Regions from separate parts of the Paenibacillus sp. 1182 genome, predicted to be linked through region 1. Evidence: a T-box and tRNA genes for the amino acid it is inferred to sense, from the RefSeq annotation. Region 1 holds a T-box; the other regions hold tRNA genes.
The links. The T-box of region 1 lies ahead of leuS (leucine--tRNA ligase). A T-box ahead of a tRNA ligase gene usually reads a tRNA of that ligase, here a tRNA-Leu.
Positions count from the first base shown of each region.

Region 2: it has a tRNA-Leu gene. The T-box ahead of leuS (leucine--tRNA ligase) is inferred to sense a tRNA for this amino acid. The anticodon was not compared.
Region 3: it has a tRNA-Leu gene. The T-box ahead of leuS (leucine--tRNA ligase) is inferred to sense a tRNA for this amino acid. The anticodon was not compared.

Region 1 is NZ_JAFICR010000006.1:39,595-45,817, reverse strand. Features, by position in the region: gene comER (late competence protein ComER) at 1-139, shown strand, start outside; gene leuS (leucine--tRNA ligase) at 120-2,558, opposite strand; T-box leader at 2,620-2,877, opposite strand; gene JOD82_RS13725 (tautomerase family protein) at 3,062-3,451, shown strand; gene JOD82_RS13720 (class I SAM-dependent DNA methyltransferase) at 3,524-4,297, opposite strand; gene JOD82_RS13715 (CvfB family protein) at 4,301-5,209, opposite strand; gene rsfS (ribosome silencing factor) at 5,206-5,553, opposite strand; gene yqeK (bis(5'-nucleosyl)-tetraphosphatase (symmetrical) YqeK) at 5,550-6,146, opposite strand; gene nadD (nicotinate-nucleotide adenylyltransferase) at 6,130-6,223, opposite strand, start outside.
Region 2 is NZ_JAFICR010000003.1:81,308-87,530, reverse strand. Features, by position in the region: gene JOD82_RS06085 (YqzE family protein) at 81-272, opposite strand; gene JOD82_RS06080 (N-acetylmuramoyl-L-alanine amidase) at 562-1,323, shown strand; gene JOD82_RS06075 (divergent polysaccharide deacetylase family protein) at 1,298-2,233, opposite strand; gene msrA (peptide-methionine (S)-S-oxide reductase MsrA) at 2,359-2,871, opposite strand; tRNA gene JOD82_RS06065 (tRNA-Leu) at 3,049-3,133, opposite strand; gene JOD82_RS06060 (YhjD family protein) at 3,356-3,892, shown strand; gene JOD82_RS06055 (carboxymuconolactone decarboxylase family protein) at 4,035-4,364, opposite strand; gene JOD82_RS06050 (hypothetical protein) at 4,483-4,704, opposite strand; gene JOD82_RS06045 (hypothetical protein) at 4,845-5,189, opposite strand; gene JOD82_RS06040 (xanthine phosphoribosyltransferase) at 5,291-5,863, opposite strand; gene JOD82_RS06035 (DedA family protein) at 5,948-6,223, opposite strand, start outside.
Region 3 is NZ_JAFICR010000007.1:115,296-121,518, reverse strand. Features, by position in the region: tRNA gene JOD82_RS15630 (tRNA-Lys) at 1-47, shown strand, start outside; tRNA gene JOD82_RS15625 (tRNA-Leu) at 63-145, shown strand; gene JOD82_RS15620 (MarR family winged helix-turn-helix transcriptional regulator) at 309-764, shown strand; gene JOD82_RS15615 (helix-turn-helix domain-containing protein) at 950-1,324, shown strand; gene JOD82_RS15610 (helix-turn-helix domain-containing protein) at 1,418-1,801, shown strand; gene JOD82_RS15605 (hypothetical protein) at 1,927-2,148, opposite strand; tRNA gene JOD82_RS15600 (tRNA-Leu) at 2,491-2,573, shown strand; gene JOD82_RS15595 (glutathione peroxidase) at 2,718-3,203, opposite strand; cyclic di-AMP (ydaO/yuaA leader) riboswitch at 3,670-3,842, shown strand; gene JOD82_RS15590 (hypothetical protein) at 3,958-4,353, shown strand; gene JOD82_RS29780 (potassium-transporting ATPase subunit F) at 4,537-4,614, shown strand; gene kdpA (potassium-transporting ATPase subunit KdpA) at 4,764-6,223, shown strand, end outside.

The sequences.
Region 1 (6,223 bases):
AGCTCTCGCACTGTTGGACATCAGCCTGCATAGTGTCTTTCCCGAGCTGATACAGGTAACGCACAACAAATATGAAGAGGACATGCAAAAGATAGATGTCTCCTTCGGCTTAAAGCCAATTAACCGGCAACAATATTAACCAGCTTACCTGGAACAGCAATTACCTTGCGGATCGTTTTGCCGGCCAGTGCCTGCTGAACATTGTCCAACGACACAGCGAATGCTTCCATCGCTTTAGCATCAAGATCCTTGGCAATCGTTGCACGCTGCACAATTTTACCATTCACTTGCATAACAATTTCCACTTCGGCGTCCACCGTCCATGCTTCATCATAAGCAGGCCAAGCCGCGTAGGTAATGCTATCATTGTGCCCCAGCAGCTGCCACAATTCCTCGGCCAGATGGGGTGCAAGCGGCGACAGCATTTGCACGAAGTTTTCCATTGCTGCACGCGGCAGAAGGTCTGCTTTATATGCATCGTTGGTGAAGATCATCAGCTGGCTGATCGCTGTATTGAAGCGCAGTGCATCCAGATCTTCAGTTACTTTTTTCAGCGTTTTATGCCAAGTACGATTGAACTCATCGCTACCGCCGTCATTTGTAATTTTATCGTTCAGGCTACCATCCTCGGAAACAAACAGGCGCCATACGCGGGACAGAAAACGATGTGCTCCCTCTACCCCATTCTCATTCCATGGCTTGGTCGCTTCCAGCGGCCCCATAAACATCTCATAAATACGCAGCGTATCGGCGCCAAACGTATTGACAATATCATCAGGATTAATGACATTACCGCGTGATTTACTCATTTTTTCATTGTTGTTGCCCAAAATCATACCCTGGTTGACCAGCTTATAAAAAGGCTCTTTCGTTTCCACTACGCCGATATCATACAATACCTTATGCCAGAAACGGGCATACAGCAAGTGAAGAACCGCATGTTCAGCTCCGCCAATATACAAATCAACAGGCATCCATTCACGTTGTTTCTCTTTGGATACAAGCTCTTTGTCATTTTTCGGATCAATAAAGCGCAGGTAATACCAGCAACTTCCTGCCCATTGCGGCATTGTATTCGTCTCGCGACGTGCTTTCATACCTGTCTCAGGATCAATGGTTTCCACCCAATCTGTTGCGTTCGCCAGCGGGGATTCACCTGTACCTGAAGGCTTAATATTGTCCATCTCCGGCAGTACGAGCGGAAGTTGGTCCTCAGGAACCGTTTTGATCGTTCCATCCTCCAGATGAATTACCGGAATCGGCTCGCCCCAATAGCGTTGACGGCTGAACAGCCAGTCACGCAGGCGGTAGGTGACTTTGCCGTGTCCTTTGCCCTCGGCTTCCAGCCATTCAATCATCTTCGGAATCGCTTCCTCGTTGGTAAGTCCATTCAGCGGGCCTGAATTCACGTGCGGTCCATCCTCAGTATATGGCTCATTAGCCACATCTCCACCTTGGACAACCTCAATGATATTCAATCCGAATTGCTTGGCAAATTCCCAGTCACGCGTATCGTGAGCAGGTACAGCCATAATCGCTCCAGTTCCGTAGCCTGCCAGTACATAGTCAGCAATCCAGATCGGCAGCTTTTCGCCGTTCACTGGGTTCACTGCATAAGCTCCTGTGAATACGCCTGTTTTATCCTTGGCCAGATCCGTACGCTCCAGATCGCTTTTACGAGCAGCTTGTTCACGGTACTGTTGTACAGCATCCTTTTGCTCAGGCGTAGTGATAATATCCACCAATTCCTGCTCTGGTGCCAGCACACAGTAGCTTGCGCCGAACAGTGTATCTGGGCGAGTTGTAAATACTGTGAGTTGCTCGTCATAGCCTTCAATCGGAAAACGAACCTCTGCCCCGGTAGACTTACCGATCCAGTTCCGTTGCATATCCTTAATACTCTCAGACCAATCCAGTTCCTCCAGATCATCCAGCAGACGATCCGCGTATTCCGTAATTTTCAGCATCCATTGACGCATTGGTTTACGGACGACCGGATGACCGCCACGCTCACTCTTACCGTCAATAACTTCTTCATTCGCCAGCACCGTTCCCAGCGCTGGGCACCAGTTCACAGGTACTTCAGCTACATATGCAAGGCCGCGCTTGTACAGCTGGATGAAGATCCATTGTGTCCATTTGTAATAATCAGGATCCGTCGTGCTGATTTCACGATCCCAGTCGTAGGAGAAGCCGAGCGATTTGATTTGACGGCGGAAGTTATTTACGTTTTTCACCGTAATTTCGCGTGGGTGCTCCCCTGTATCCAGCGCATGCTGCTCCGCAGGCAGACCGAAGGCGTCCCAACCCATCGGATGCAGTACGTTGTAGCCGCGCATTCTTTTATAACGTGAAACAATATCCGTAGCTGTGTAGCCCTCCGGGTGGCCTACATGCAGGCCGGCTCCAGATGGGTACGGAAACATATCCAAAGCATAAAACTTCGGTTTGCCCGGTTCTTCCCCGGTGCGGAACGTCTTGTTCTCATCCCAATATTTCTGCCATTTTGGTTCAATACTTTGCGGTTGATAGCCGTGCTTCGGCTGTGTGTCTGTCATTGTCTTTTCCTCCTCAAACGGTATGCAACAAAAAAACCTCTGCATCCCGTAGCGTGTCAGCGCTAGGGACGAGAGGTTATATTCCCGTGGTACCACCCTAGTTAGCAGAAAGCGTTCTTCGCGTTCTACTCCCTTTGCACCTGATAACGGAGGTGATCCGATGCGGGTTAATAACAGGATACAAGCACCAGTATAGGGCGTTCCTGCGTTGGACGCATATCTCCGAGGCGAGTTCACTTTGTGCTGTCAACCGGCTTGCACCACCCGCCGGCTCTCTACATGTCCAGACAAAGCTACTATTCCTCATCAGCGATTGTTTAACCGTTAATAATGGCACTATTATATTGAAAACCGCGAAAAAAGTCAAATAAGGACTACCTTTGGTGTTAAGAGCCCTCTCCATACTAAATTTTCATGACACATGCATACGAATGTTTTATAATAATTCCGAGTTAAATCGCTTCAAGCTGAGATGAGTTGAGATAAGAAAGGTGAGCTGAGACATGGCACAAATTAAAATTTACGGAATAAAAGAGACTCTAAATCCAATCAAAAAGCAACTTTCAGAGGTGATTCATTCTGCTGTGGTGGATGCGTTCAAATATCCTCCTGACAAGAGGTTTCATCGTTTTTTTCCTATGGATCAGGAAGATTTTATATATGCCGATGGTCGCTCTGAGGCGTACACCATTATTGAAATCAGTATCTTTGAAGGCAGAACGATAGAAGCTAAGAAGCAACTCATTAGCCTGTTATTCCAAAGAATTAACGATCTTTTGGGTATTTCTCCACAGGATCTTGAGATTACTATATTTGAAACACCCAAACAGAACTGGGGCATTCGGGGTGTACCGGGTGATGAGCTTCAGTTGAACTATAAAGTGAATATATAAGTGCAAAAAGACGCCCTTCATGTCATCATGAAAAGCGTCTTTTTTTTCCCATATTCGTTCAATGAATCTTTGCTATTTTACAGCAACATAAAACAGTCTCGCCGCGTCATCTTCTGCTTCTACCCATTCAAAATCCGCATATACCTTCACATCGCGAAAACCCGCTTTGGACAATTCTGCCTTCATCCAGTCTGGGTCATAGGCACGTTGTACATGTATTTCCTCGAAACGCTGGTATAGATCGCGTCCTTCATGTTCTGCTTTCGCAAAGATACTAAGATGATGCTCAATTTCACAACGGGGAGTGTCCAACGCACATGTCCAGATATATGAGATAGAGCGTTCGTCCAGTACGAAAGGCTGCTCTTCATCATAACGTAAAAACGTCTGGGGATGATGCACATCGAACAAAAAGGTTCCGCCAGGCTTCAGACCAACATGCGTTCTGCGAAAAGTAGAAATGATATCTTCTTCCTCCAACAAGTAATTCAGACAATCGCAAAAAGAAATTACAGAATCCACAGGCTCGGGTAAAATCCATTCTCTCATATCCTGCTGTATCCAGCGAACGCTTCCCTCACGAAACAATCGCTGTCCCTGTGGAGTGGTTTCCATTTTGCGACGGGCTACTGCCAGCATGTCAGAGGATAAGTCGATTCCAGCCACTTCGAACCCTGAGTTAACCAGGGGAATCGTAATTGAACCCGTTCCGCAGCCCAGCTCGGCCACCGTATGCGGCATCCCGTACTGATCCCAAGCCTGCCGTGCAAAGCGCAACCAGTCCGGGTACGGCATGTCCTGCATCAGCTCATCATACACATAGGCAAACTTCCGGTAAGAAGCCATTTTTTATTCCCCATTCCCGTCCTTCGGTTTCGGCATTTTCTCCACCAGGTAGGTCCAGTTTTCCTTTTGTGTAACCATTCCTTCCTTCATCAGCTTGCCCATCGCACGCTTGAAGGCGGATTTACTAATACCAAACCGTTGCTTGATAATATCCGGCGGTGTTGCGTCGGAGTAAGGCATACCGCCGCCCGGACGCTCTTTCAGAAAAGCAATCAATCGATCCGCATCCTCATCACGGCCCACTTCCTTGCGTGGCGACATTGCCAGATTGACCCGACCGTCTTCGCGAACAAGCGTGACCCGTACCTTAACCTCTTCGCCCAAGCGAAGCATCCGGTTGCGTTCTGAGGAGTGAATCATCCCAATCGCGCCAAAACCAAGCACCCCTCCGTCCACCAGAACGAATGTGCCCATTTGAAGCGGCTTGTACACAGTCGCCTGCACCCACGTATTCAGCCACGAATCAGGGGCGTGGAAGCACAACGGAGCCAGTTCCTGTTCCCCTGCCAGCTTAGCCCGCAATCTGCCTTGCTTGTCATGCTCCATAATGGCATACACGTAGTCGCCCACCCGAGGATGCAAATCTCGGTTTTCTGGCAACTCACGAATCGGCAGCAAAAGCTGACGACCCAATCCCATCTCCAGGAAACAACCCAAACGCGGATGCACATCGGCCACCTCAAGCTTAGCCATTTCGCCCAACGACAAGAACGGCTTTTTCATGGTTGCGGCCAAACGGTCCTCTGTATCGTGAAAAATAAATACCTCCAACCGTTCACCAACTTCAATTTCACGTGTCAGCTCCGTATAGTGCAGCAGCACATCCTGCTCACCAACAGTGAGAAAGTAGCCGAAAGGAGATACCTCACGATCCACCATAATGGTGACATAAGTACCGGCGATCAAACTCATACCTTTTCCACAACCTTAGCATCCGACCAGAGTCGTTCAATGTTGTAATATTCGCGCTCGTCGCGATGGAAGACATGCACTACGACATCCCCCAAATCCATTAGAACCCAACGGGCGGAATCCATCCCTTCGATTCCTTTGATAGTTACACCTTCATCATGAGCGCGTTTGCGAATTTCTGTTGCAATCGCCTGTACCTGTGTATCCGAATTACCGTGGCAGATGACAAAATAATCAGCTACTAGTGATATTCCCCGCAAATCCAGTGCGACAATATTCATTGCTTTTTTATCATTTGCGGCATCAACCGCTGTTTGCATTAATTGCTCATTAGTTAGGGTCATTCATGAACCTCCGTTTTTCTCTGTTTTAGTTGTTGAATCAAGTCATTGCGCGACAAGACTGTCAGTGGAAAAATAACCTTTTTCTTCTCCAGCAACAATGAAATTGTGGAGTCAAATCCAGCGACAAGGCCCTGCTCCAAACTTTTCTTTGCCTGTTTACGGATATGCTCAACCCCGGGAAAATCCCGTCCCGGTTCGATGTAATCAGCGAGACACACGACTTTGTCCAGCAGGCTCATACCTACGCGTCCTGACGTATGCCAGCGGATCGCATTCCTTATTTCAGAATCATCCACTCCGTAATCTCTTGCTGCAACGCAGTATCCTACCTCTGAATGCCAGAGCTGCTTGTCATGTTCCAAAAGCTCCTGATCACATTCGGGATGACTGCGAATCACTTCTTCCATCTGCTGAACAGGCCAATATTTCGCTACATCATGCAAAATAGCCGCCAGTTCGGCCTTATCCGGATCTACTCCATAACGCTTCGCAAGCTCCACTGAGGTATGCATAACACCTAGTGTGTGCTTCCAGCGTTTTTCAGGCATTTGACCAGATACGGCTTCCATTAATTGCTCACGGCTGTACTTCATACAAACCGCCCCTTGTAATATAGTCATGCACTCGATCAGGCACAAGATAACGGATAGTGCGCCCTTCCGCAGCACGC
Region 2 (6,223 bases), on a different contig from region 1:
TGATTCGGAATGATCTCTACAACATAAAAAGAGACCTCAAAATGGCATACCCTATGCCTCTTGTGGTCTCTTTGGCGAGTTTAATGTCGCTCCCTTCGCCCTCTGCGTGTGGATTTCATCCACATTTTCAGAGCGAGAGGCAACATGCCAAACCATTTGCTCCCCCACGGCTCTCTGGCTTGTTTTTGACTGCGCCGAACATCACGCGGCGTTTCCATATAGCGAACAATCCGCTGCGTAATATACGTCACCAGTTCGTCACTTTTCGCCATCCTCCATAACCTCCTCCAATCTGCGCCTATTATTTCCATTTACATTGCTTGGAAATATCGGATTCACACGTTAGGTGCAGATAAAACTAGCTTGCTCATTTTCCAAAAGGTCTAACCCCTGTGGAAATAACTATGCATGGTTTCCCTTAAATGGAACATACTATCTTCAACATAACAGTTACCCCAAGGCTAATTGTCATATTGAAGGCAGCTACGCTGCTTTAGGTTTGATACCTGTTATGCATGGTTTTTCAGTAAATAATCAATTCGTCCACTGGAGGAATAGAATGTGAGAAAAAAAAAGTTAAACAAAATATGGCTGACATGCTTGGGGTTCAGTCTATGCATCCTTTGCAGTGCTGTATTCGCCCCATTTACCTATATAGCTGCTCAGCCCGACGAGAAAAGTAACGAACCGAACAAGTATATAGATAGTCCATCCAACGTACATTCGTCCTATCACGCTTTTGCCAAGCCCGTTGTCCTGATTGATGTAGGCCATGGCGGTGTGGATGGTGGAACAAGTCACAAAGGAATTTTGGAAAAAGATATCAATCTTGCCATTGCTCAAAAGCTGTACTTGATTTTACGCTCCCAGGGATATCCTGCTGTCCTGAATCGGGACAAGGACTACGCACTGAGTGACGACAACCGTTGGCTGCAGTCCAAATCCCGGCACCTTAAAGACCTCGCCCAACGGAAAAGCTTAACAGAACAATTGCCCACCGCTTTGGTTGTAAGCCTGCATGTCAATTGGAACAAACGTGCCGAAAAACGGGGACCCATTGTACTGTATCAGGATGAAGGCAGCAGCTATCTGTTAGCTGAACGGATTCAGCATTCATTAAACCGCTTATTTTGCATGAATAGAAAAACAGTGTACGGAAAGCCCTTTTATCTTTTGAATAAAATTCAGCATCCTGCTGTAATTGTAGAAACTGGATTTATCAGTAACGAACAGGACAGAGCTATGCTTTCCGAGGATCGTGGTCAAAAAAGCATTGCCGAAGCTATTGCCGCAGGCATTATTGCGCATCTGACGGCATGGTAGTGTTGGTGGCTGAGTCTCCCGTCCATCCCCATACAGCTCGTACCAAATCGCTAATACCCACAAATTTGGCGTGCTCCTTTAGCTTGGGAACCGACGAATGAAGAGCGGAGGATGTGTACATACCAGACACGCCGACGTGCCCAATCGTTACGCAGGTGTTGTGCTTATCCAGCCATTCAACCACTTTTGTAAGTTGCCGATTCACATGGGCGAGGTTATGGACATCATCCAGAAAAACATCATTTCGTACTGGTGGCATCCCCTTTTTAGCGGCAAGCTCAGGGACCACTGACCAATAATTAGTACGGCTATCGACAAAAAATAGTCCATGCTCCTTACAAACATCAAGAACAATGGACATAATGCGCTTATCCGAAGTGACCTTTGAACCCATGTGGTTGTTCATCCCTATCGCATAAGGAACATCCTTAATGGCTGCTGTCACCTTCGCACGTACTTCTTCATCCGTCATATTAGCCTTAATTGCTCCAGGCCCAAGCCATTCGGGCTTCCCCTGCTTTGGCTCCATTGGAAGATGGACGATGACATCATGACCGCGCTTATGCGCTTCCATAGCGTCCTGCTTGGTTGTAGGCAGGAAGGGCATCACAGCAACGGTAATCTTAACGGGTAAATTTAAAATTTGCTCAGTTCCTTTCATATTGTTTCCCAGATCGTCAATAATGACAGCAACCATCTTTTGCGGCTCGTCCTGTTTGTCTATTGCTTCTGCAACACCAGTACTACAGACCATGAATAACATGCATACCGAAATACAGAGTACTACGGTTCTTCGCATTTTGGAGCTTGAATGGAATACAGGTACATAAGCTGGCTCTTTCCGAGCGCGAGATTCCTTTAAAGCCTTTTTTATTATATTTCTCATGTGCAGCTTCCGTCGTGTACTCATTGCGGGTCAGCCTCCTTCTCTGTCCCTTCATTGTGTGAGTAACGTCGTCTAAATATGTATAAGGCAGATCCATGGAATACTCCCTGATCTGCCTTATCGTGCGTAGAAACGTATGTTAAAGCCGCTTACCAGTTCTTATCAATAAATTCATCACGACCTGATTGGGCCCGATCTTCCTTATAGTGCTTCACGTTTTTCTTGTGGTAATCCTGATGATAATCCTCTGCAGGATAAAAAATCGAAGCAGGAAGAATCTCCGTTACAATTGGCTTATCAAAGCGTCCACTTTGTGCCAACTGCTCCTTGGACTGTTGTGCAAGCTCACGTTGCTGCTCTGTATGATAAAAAATTGCGGGTTTATACTGTGTACCCCGGTCCTGAAATTGACCTTCCCCGTCGGTAGGATCTGTTTGCGGCCAATATAATTCGAGCAGCTTTTCATAAGGAAACAGCTCAGGTTCAAAAGTAATCTGCACCACCTCGTAGTGACCTGTAGTTCCTGTTTTAACCTGCTCGTAGGTCGGATCGGGAATCGTTCCTCCAGTGTATCCTGACACAATGCCATGAATGCCCGGCTGTTCTTCAAATGGAGTCACCATACACCAGAAGCATCCACCTGCAAAAGTCGCTTTCTCCATCTTACATCCAACCTTTCAATAACTTCATCTTAAAATTTTCTATCATATCTGGAAATCCATAGTTTGCGGGAAGACAAGAAACGTGTTCAGCTTAAACTATGAGCAAATCCCCGGAAATATAAGAAAAAGGTCTCTAAAACTGCTACGAGAGCAATTCTATAGACCTTTTCTAATAGATGCGGTCGAGAGGACTCGAACCTCCACGGGGGGTTAGCCCACACGGACCTGAACCGTGCGCGTCTGCCAATTCCGCCACGACCGCATATAAGTTGTCGTTTATCCTCGAAAGATCAATCTTTCTTAGCGACAAGATAGATCATACCATGCTCATATCGAGATGTCAAACCTTTTATGTTTGTTAATTTCCTCTTGATAAAAAAGGAATAATAAACTAAAATAAGAACATAAGTTCCTGGGAACGAAGGTTCCTTTTCTTCATTCGGTTATGAATTATCATCACATTTTCCTAAGGCGGTGAATGGTTATGATCTCTTCAGATACTACTCAGCATGAATGGTCTCTTGTGAAAAGTTATCTGCTCCTTACCTTTATTCAAAAAGTATTTGAGCGGGACAGCCTAATTCTTGAAGAAAGCGGTATGCTGAAAACCCCTGATCTTTATGTCGAAATGGTTAACGCAGGTGTAGATCGTACCGGGATCCTGCTGTCTGAAATAAAACATGAATTTAATAAATATCACATTCAAGTTCTGGACATACAACAAAACCACTCCGGCGTTCACGCCACCTATATAAGTAAAGGCAATAAAGAGCAGTTCAGTATGGCAATGCCAGCATTCCGCAAAGAAATGTATGAGCGGATGCGAGCATATCTCGGGCTCTCAACCTCTATGCCCCATACAGCTGCCCTTCCTTTACTAGAGAAACATCGCCCCGAATTACCAAACAATTCAACATCCAAACCTCTACGCATCGTTGAACGAAGTTTGGTTACATCCTCTTTAGCTTATAAGCGTAAAACGTCTCGCCCTGCTGCTTTTGCCGCAAGCAGAAGAGCATAATCCCCGCACAACCAACACGCAAAAGAAAAAAGCTTCCGCAGACACCAACTGTGCGCGGAAGCTCCTTTCCATATTCATCATATATCCAAATCGATCTATAACCGCTATGACGAAGTATAAGCTCATCAATTAATGATTCGCCTTATTGCAACGCCTTCTGTACACGCGTTACCCCTTGGCTTAGAGCATGTCCTCCACCTACTGCTGCGGCTACAGCAATGGTCTCCATAATTTCCTGATCACTGGCTCCTTTGGACCGCGCCTCGTCCACGTGATAAAACGTGCATACTTCATTGTTGGCAAATAAGCCAATGCCTAGCGCAATCAGTTGCTTGGTTTTCTCATCTAAGCTGCCGGCTTGAAAGCACTCTCCGGTAAAACGATGATATGCATGAACTACCTCGGGCAACTGATCTTCCAAATGGCTGATTTGATCCTTGTATGCATGTACTTTTTCGTCCATAACCGTCATTGACACAGCACGTCCTCTCTGTTGGATTTTCCTTCATTACTGTGTCCGATTTAGAGTTTCTGTATGCCTAATGAATCACCCAGTTATTTTTATCCAACACCCATTTGAGAACCCATTCCTAATCCAGATCTATCGGATTGTGACGCGGCTCGCTGAACGACTGGTATGTATAGCTGCGATCCAATTTGACCACACGTCGATTCTGGCGACGAATAAGCACCTGTTCCTCATCCCATGCCAGTACAATGCCCACAACATCGTTGGACTCCAATCCATCGCGTACGACACGCACCTTTTCACCGGAGAGTCGATAAGCATCCAATTCTTCGTCCATAATCATCCTTGTCCCCTCCTTATTCACTTTTTTAACATAACGATCATGGTTCTATATACATGAAAAAAGTTTAAAAAGAGACCTAAACGAATCATTTAGGTCTCTTCTCTCTTACTACTTATATGGATTGCCAACAGAGCGACAAATTATCCCGACTGATTCACACTGTGATCATGTTCTTTTGTATCGTTCTTCTCATACCAGAAGTCCAGCACTTGTGCAGACAACACTCGCTGATCTACATACTCCACTTGGTGAGCAGTAAATTCTTCTTTCCAAGAGAAGGACAATTCTTCGCATAGGTTAACCAACGTCAACAACTCAGACCAGGCCACATAGCGTTTATACCAAAAAAACTGAGGATGTTCAATCATATAGGGATACAAATCGTCGAATTCCGTATGCTTACAATCCAAGGCACGCTCAAAGTGTACTTTAGCCGCTGCCAGTTTTTCCAGAAAAAACTGTTCGGTCAATTGTTCTTTCCCCATGTTGCTGCCTCCTCTCCAAAACCTTATCTATATTATAAGCGAAATTGAAGCTCATGCAAAGGTTATTATTAGAAATAAGGATCAGGAGTTTTGAATTGTTACTATTCAGCAAACTCAATCTTGCCGTCAGCTAACGACAAAATTTTGACCAATGACTCTACACGAATACCCTGCTCACGGATGGTTCTCGCTCCGGCCTGAAAGCTTTTTTCCACCGCGACACCAAATCCAACCAACTCCGCTCCGGAGCGTTGAATGATTTTAACCATACCTCGCGCCGCATCACCATTAGCAATAATATCATCAATGAACAGAACACGGTCATCTTCGTGAATAAATTGACGAGACAGCATAATATCCGTAACAATACCTTTAGTAAACGAAGGTACGCGTTCACACAGCGCGTCTGGATCAGCTAATAGGGTCTTTTTACGACGAGCAAATACCAACGGTACACCCAATTCCAATGCTGTCGCAAACCCGATGGCAATGCCTGAGGACTCCACGGTCACTACTCTGGTAATCTTCTCTTCTCGGAAACGTGCTGCGAACTCTCGTCCCATTGCCATTGTCAGTTCTGGATCAACCTGGTGATTAAGCAAACCATCCAGCTTCAGCACATGATCTGATGCAATCACGCCTTCATTTAAAATTCGTTTCTTTAATACTTCCATTACATGACCTCCCACGGCAATCCTATGCGGTAAAAGTACCATACTTCACCCGCCGCTTTCAAGCTATAGCTGCTTTCCATGCGGTCATGTGACATTTTTTTTACGCTTGTTCCAGAACCATGCGGTGATTCCTCCCACAACGATTAAAAGAATAACGACCAGCCCTACCTGATGCGTCACCTTCTCCATTAGCTTCGCCACCTGCTCCCAATGCATGCCCACCGCATGTCCAATCCCCAAAAATGTACCGCACCACAGCAAAGCTCCTGCTGATGCATAACTGATATAGCGGAAAACGCCTAAACGGGTTGTACCTGCCAGATATGAGGATACATGTCTCAAGCCGGGGACAAAATATCC
Region 3 (6,223 bases), on a different contig from region 1:
GACTTTTAATCAGGGTGTCGAAGGTTCGAGTCCTTCATGGCTCACCATTTATATTTTGTTATGCGGTCGTGGTGGAATGGCAGACACGCTATCTTGAGGGGGTAGTGAGCGTACGCTCGTGGAGGTTCGAGTCCTCTCGACCGCATCAATGGAATGAACGGAAAAGTCTCTCGCGGTAGAGGCTTTTTTTATTTGTGTAATGATGTAATAAAGTAATGATTATGATGAAATAATGATTCCATAGTATAATATAACGCCATAATGTTATAGAATGATAAGTATAAACTTATGAAGTGACGGTGAAAAATATGGACACTCAACTGTTAGGAAATATATCAGAAAATATTTTGGGCTTGTTTCCGATTGTGAAGAAGAAATTTTTCACCTACGGTCCGCTCGATTTCCCATTACACTTGTCGCCTAATAACTTTCAGGTGCTAATGCTCCTGCGTGAAGTACGTTCGTCTACGGTATCTGATTTATCCAAACAGCTCAATGTCTCACGTCCGAACATGACTCCTCTTCTGGACAAACTGGTGGAGCATGGGTTGGCTGACCGCCAGTCGTGTGATTCGGATCGCAGAGTCGTGAATGTGGCGATTACACAGGAAGGCGATGCTTTTTGTGAACAGGTATTTCATACCTTCTCCAATAAAATTCAAGAAAGACTGGTGTATCTGCCAGAAGAAGATTTATTGCATCTGAGTGAAACTTTGAATGAATTGAAGCATATTTTACTTAAAATCGACAACTCTGCTACGTGATTGGCGTAAGTGGACTGGCTTAAAGACCGCCCTTTCTTCGGAAAACAGGCGGTTTTTGTTGCGTGTTGTGGTATAATGGAAACCAACATACATAATTCGGTAATTTTAGCATACGTGATCTTTGAAATGGGAACAGAGAACATGATATCGTTATTTGAGAGCCTGCTAGGGAGGAAGGAACTTCTATGCAATCTATTTACCATCGCATCGAGGAACTCATCAAGGAACGGGGAATGACGAAAAAGGCGTTCTGCCAGCAGTTAGGCATTAGTACAGGGAACTTCGGGGATTGGAAAAGAGGAAAAACGACGCCGGGCACGAATAAACTCATTGAAATCGCTTCTTTTTTTGATGCGAGTCTGGACTGGATTATGCTGGGTCGAGATATACAGGGTGAGGTGCTAAAGGAGTCGCAAGACCCTTATTTTTTTGACGCTTCAGGGCAACTGAATTGCCAGGGGGAACCGCTTAGTGAGGCGGAAAGAAATTTTATACTTGAGTATATTGAATTTACCCGCTTTCGTAAAGAGAAAAACCAGCGCAATTCTACTATAGGGTAATGGTTGCTTAGGATTTAATGGGGATTACTAATGAGTAAGGCTGAAAAATGAAAATTATTTCAGAAAAAGTTACTGTTTCGGAGGGGAAACATTTTGGGAGATCAAACTATTTATCAACGGATTGAAGCTTTGATTAAAGATCGGGGAATGACCAAGAAGGCATTTTGTGAAAAGCTTAAAATCAGTTCAGGGAATCTCGGTGATTGGAGAAGGGGGAAAACAACGCCGGGTACCACTCATTTAATTCAGATTTCGGACTTTTTTAATGTATCGCTCGATTGGTTAATGAAAGGGATTAAGCCGGGAGAAGGCGTACTTCAGGAGCAGAAGGCTGCTTATTTTTTTGGAGTGATGGGGCCACTGAATTGCCAGGCAGAAGATCTTGAGACGGAAGAACAGAATTTTATTTTAGAATATGTTGAATTTGCGAAATATCGTAAGCAAAAAAGTGAGAAGGATAAAACAAAGCCGGAATGATTTTTTTGGCTAAAGATTGTCTGGGTTGAAAACCCGTAAACGAACTGGAGGGGTTCGCTTTACGGGTTTATTTGGTTTCTTGGTGATATGGAATGACCTGTATGTAACTGGAATGCTTGTTGGATTTAGAGTGGCGATGCCTCCTTATAATCGTTATCGTCGATGTTCAGAATTGCAGCAACTTGTTTTCTGTACCTTTGTGCTTTGCGGGTGCCGTGAATCAGATTGGACAAGCGTGAAGGCGGAATATTGTGTGTCTCACAAAATGTTTTCTGATCCAGTCGAAGTTCGACAAGCCGTTGTTTGATGGCCCACCCGAAGGAGGTGACAGGCATTTTGTTGTTCAAAAGAAATCGCCCCTTACGGATTCTTACGGAATAATTGGTGTGTTATAATAATCATCAGTAAACATGTTAGAATTAACCATCTGAAACTATGATACACTTTTATACGTGTTTTTACAATCGTAAATACGTTATTTCGTCAAATTAATTACTTAGTTAAGTGCTAGGTGGTTCTGATAATCCGTAAGGGGGCAACATTAATGCATAGTTCAGCAAGCGGTTATCTTTATGCAGGACGGTATTATTATCGCTCATATATGTAAGTTAAAATAATTATAATATTTTTGTTTACAAATAGTTGATGAGAGAGTATAATAAATCTGTTGCCTCAATACATTATGATTTGCGGTCGTGGTGGAATGGCAGACACGCTATCTTGAGGGGGTAGTGGGCGTACGCCCGTGGAGGTTCGAGTCCTCTCGACCGCATTATATGCAAGACCTAGTTAAAAAAGCATCCTGACACGGTTTACGTGAAAGGGTGCTTTTTTTGTTAAGCATTTTCGTTATATTCTTTAGCCACGGAAGCCACGGTTGCAACAGGTCGTTTATTAACTGTGATAATGAAGAATGTCAGTTTTGCTGCAAAAGCTTCTCTATATCTCCCGCCAGTTTATCTGGAGTGGTTTGCGGTGCATAGCGCTTAAACACGTTACCTTCTCTTGTAATTAAGAATTTAGTAAAATTCCATTTGATCGCTTTGGACCCTAATACCCCCGGAGCTGTTTGGGTCAGGTAGCGAAATAAGGGGTGTGCTTGATCGCCATTGACATCTGTCTTGGCGAACATCGGAAAGGTGACACCATAATTGATCTGGCAAAACTCGGAGATCTCCTCACTGGAACCTGGCTCTTGTTTGGCAAACTGGTTGCTGGGAAATCCCAAAATTTCGAGCCCCTGTTCATGATACTGGTCATATAGCTCTTGTAGCGCTTTGTATTGGGGGGTTAACCCACATTTGCTGGCAGTGTTCACGATAAGCAGAACGTTCCCTTCAAATGTGGATAACGGAATTTGTTTCCCTTGCAGGGTTTGCGCATCATATTCATAAACGGTCATAGCATCTCTCCTCATTCAATATTCAGCAATTAAATTTTAGACAATTTAAAGAAGGGTTGCAAGCCTGGAAAAGCTGTATAAAGCCTTCAGGCGCTGTAAAATCGTATTTTGCTCAAAACAGTAAATCGCACCGCAAATGGAGCGAATTAAGTTGTTTCTTCTTATAAAAGCGGGTTAAATCGGTGTTTAGCTGGTACATATAGCGTATTTTCTTCTCTTTTTACAAAAAAAGGCCAATAACGCTTTACCCTACGCCAATATTGACATGCTTGTCATTTTCAAAAAGGGATGAAAAACAGAGATTAAAGGAGATGTGAGAAGCATAGTTGCATTGTAAGCGTTATTATTAATCTTCTATGCTCTAAAGCCCGATTTATAACCCTGCAGTTGAGCTTTACAGTCTTCCATGCGCGGGTGTATGATTCAAGACGTAATTTCAAATTAACTTGAATGAAGCAACAACGAAATGTCTATAGCGCTGAATTTTGCAGTTGCAAAAGCGGGGGAACCAATCGAGACTGTACGGCTTCGGAAGCCGTGTGTCTCATGGGGTGAATTTTCCGGTCAAGTGCCAGAAATAGGGCGACTCTCACGTCCGAATCCGACAGCTAACCTCGTAAGCGTACAGGGAGAGGCAACAAACCGCCGTGTGCAGCCATGGTTTATTTTATCATGGATATGTCAGAAGCCGGAGGAAAGCCTTTTTCCTTCGGCTTCTTTTTGTTGTCTTTTTATACCGGGAGAGGAGCTACTGATGGAAGGTCGGTTAATTATTGTCACTGCACCGAATGAAGCGGGCAGAAGTTTTGTGAAATTGCTTATTTTCAAAAAATTGGCGTTTGCAGTTCTCACGAATAGCGCCCAGGAGGAACGACAGCTCAAAAAAATGGGTGTGGAGCACATTGTCCGCATCAATACCATGCAAGCGGGAAAATGGAATTTTCCAAAAAAAGAAATTGGTAGTGTGTATTTGTTCGAGAACAGCTTGAATCTGACTTGCCGTTTCCTGCAAATATGTCGACCACTAACATCGGAATCGATCTATGTTATTACACACGGCTGTAATCCACAAGGAATTTATCGGGGATTGGGAGCGGACCATGTGATCTACACATTGAACGGAGAGGTGGGTTTTCTGCTGAACGGATAAGCACTTATGACATAGTTGTTTTATGATTTTATGATGGAATAAGAATGGCGATCTGAGGATCGATACGGAGGGTATAAACATGATGGATATATACATGCTGCTCGTCATGGCTGTGAGTTATGGAGTGATACTGCTGTTTGTACGCTGGTGTGATGCGCAGACCTCTAAAGGAGGACGAAGAGGATGATCGTTATACTCGGGCTTACGGCTATTGTGTTTATGTATTTAATCTACGCACTCCTGAACCCTGAAAAGTTCTAGTCACTTGTAGGGATAGAGCGGGCGGGAACAACAGATCTGAGCATTAAAGCATCATTGGTAGCAGGTTTTCGCAAACGTGTGCACTTCATAGATGGTCTAATCGGGTCTGTTGTTCCAAACGCAGGAGCATTTTGAAGGAGGAATAGAGGATGGAGCTGCTTCAAATTGGAATTGTGATCGTTATATTGCTGCTCTTGGTAAAGCCAATGGGTACATATATGTATCATGTATTCTCGAATGAACCGAATCGAACGGATCGGATTTTTGGCAGAACAGAAAAGCTGATTTATAAGGTAGTAGGCTTGAAGAAAGTGGAGAGCATGCGTTGGACTACGTATGTTATGAGTTTCATTGCTACGAACGTCGTGCTTGTGGCAATCAGCTACTTGCTGTTGCGTTTACAGGGAATGCTTCCCGGTAATCCGGCTGGAAACAGTAATATGGAAGCATCACTAGCTTTTAATACGGTAATCAGCTTTATGACGAATACGAATCTCCAACATTATAGCGGAGAAAGCGGGCTTACGTATCTGACACAGATGGCGTTCGTCACGATGATGATGTTCACTTCGGCTGCTTCCGGTTTTTCGGTTGCTGCGGCTTTTATGAGAGGATTGACGCGGCGCGGTGAAGGGATGGGCAATTTCTTTCAAGATTTTATTAAAGCTATTATAAGGATTTTCCTGCCACTGGCCTTTGTGCTTACGCTGGTGCTGGTGGGATTGAAGATACCACAGACGCTACAGCCTACGGCGGATCTTACGACGCTGAGCGGAACACAACAGCAAATTTCTATGGGACCCATTGCTTCTCTGGAGTCCATCAAGCATTTGGGGACGAACGGGGGCGGTTATGCGGGAGCTAACTCTGCGCATCCTTTTGAAAATCCAAGTCCTTGGACGAACGTGCTGGAAATTTTGGCAATGTGGGTAATGCCGGCTTCGTTGCCGTATACCTTTGGATTGTTTGCCCGTAATCGTAAGCAGGGCTGGATTATTTTTAGCTCCATGATGGTATTGTTTCTAATTTTTCTATCCATTACGTATGTGTCTGAGAAGACAGGTAATCCGTTAATCCAGACACTGGGTGTGGATGCTTCTCAGGGAAGCATGGAAGGGAAAGAGGTTCGTTTCGGTATTGGACAATCGGCTTTATTCACTGCGGTCACAACAGCGGCAACGACAGGTTCGGTCAATAATATGCATGATACACTAACCCCGCTAGGTGGCATGGCTGCTTTGGGAGAAATGATGCTAAACGTCATTTTTGGCGGCAAGGGTGTCGGGCTGATGAATATGCTGATGTATGCGATTCTGGGTGTGTTTATATGCGGACTGATGGTCGGGAGAACTCCGGAATTTATGGGAAGGAAAATTGAAGGCAAGGAAATGAAGCTGATCGCCATTGCCATTTTGGTACATCCGTTTCTCATTCTCGCCCCAACTGCGCTTGCGTTTATGAGTCATTGGGGATATGATGCGGTCACTAACCCTGGCTATCACGGGTTGACTCAGGTGCTCTATGAATATGCGTCATCTGCCGCAAATAATGGTTCGGGGTTTGAAGGTCTTTCAGATAACAACGTATTCTGGAATGTAACAACGGGGAT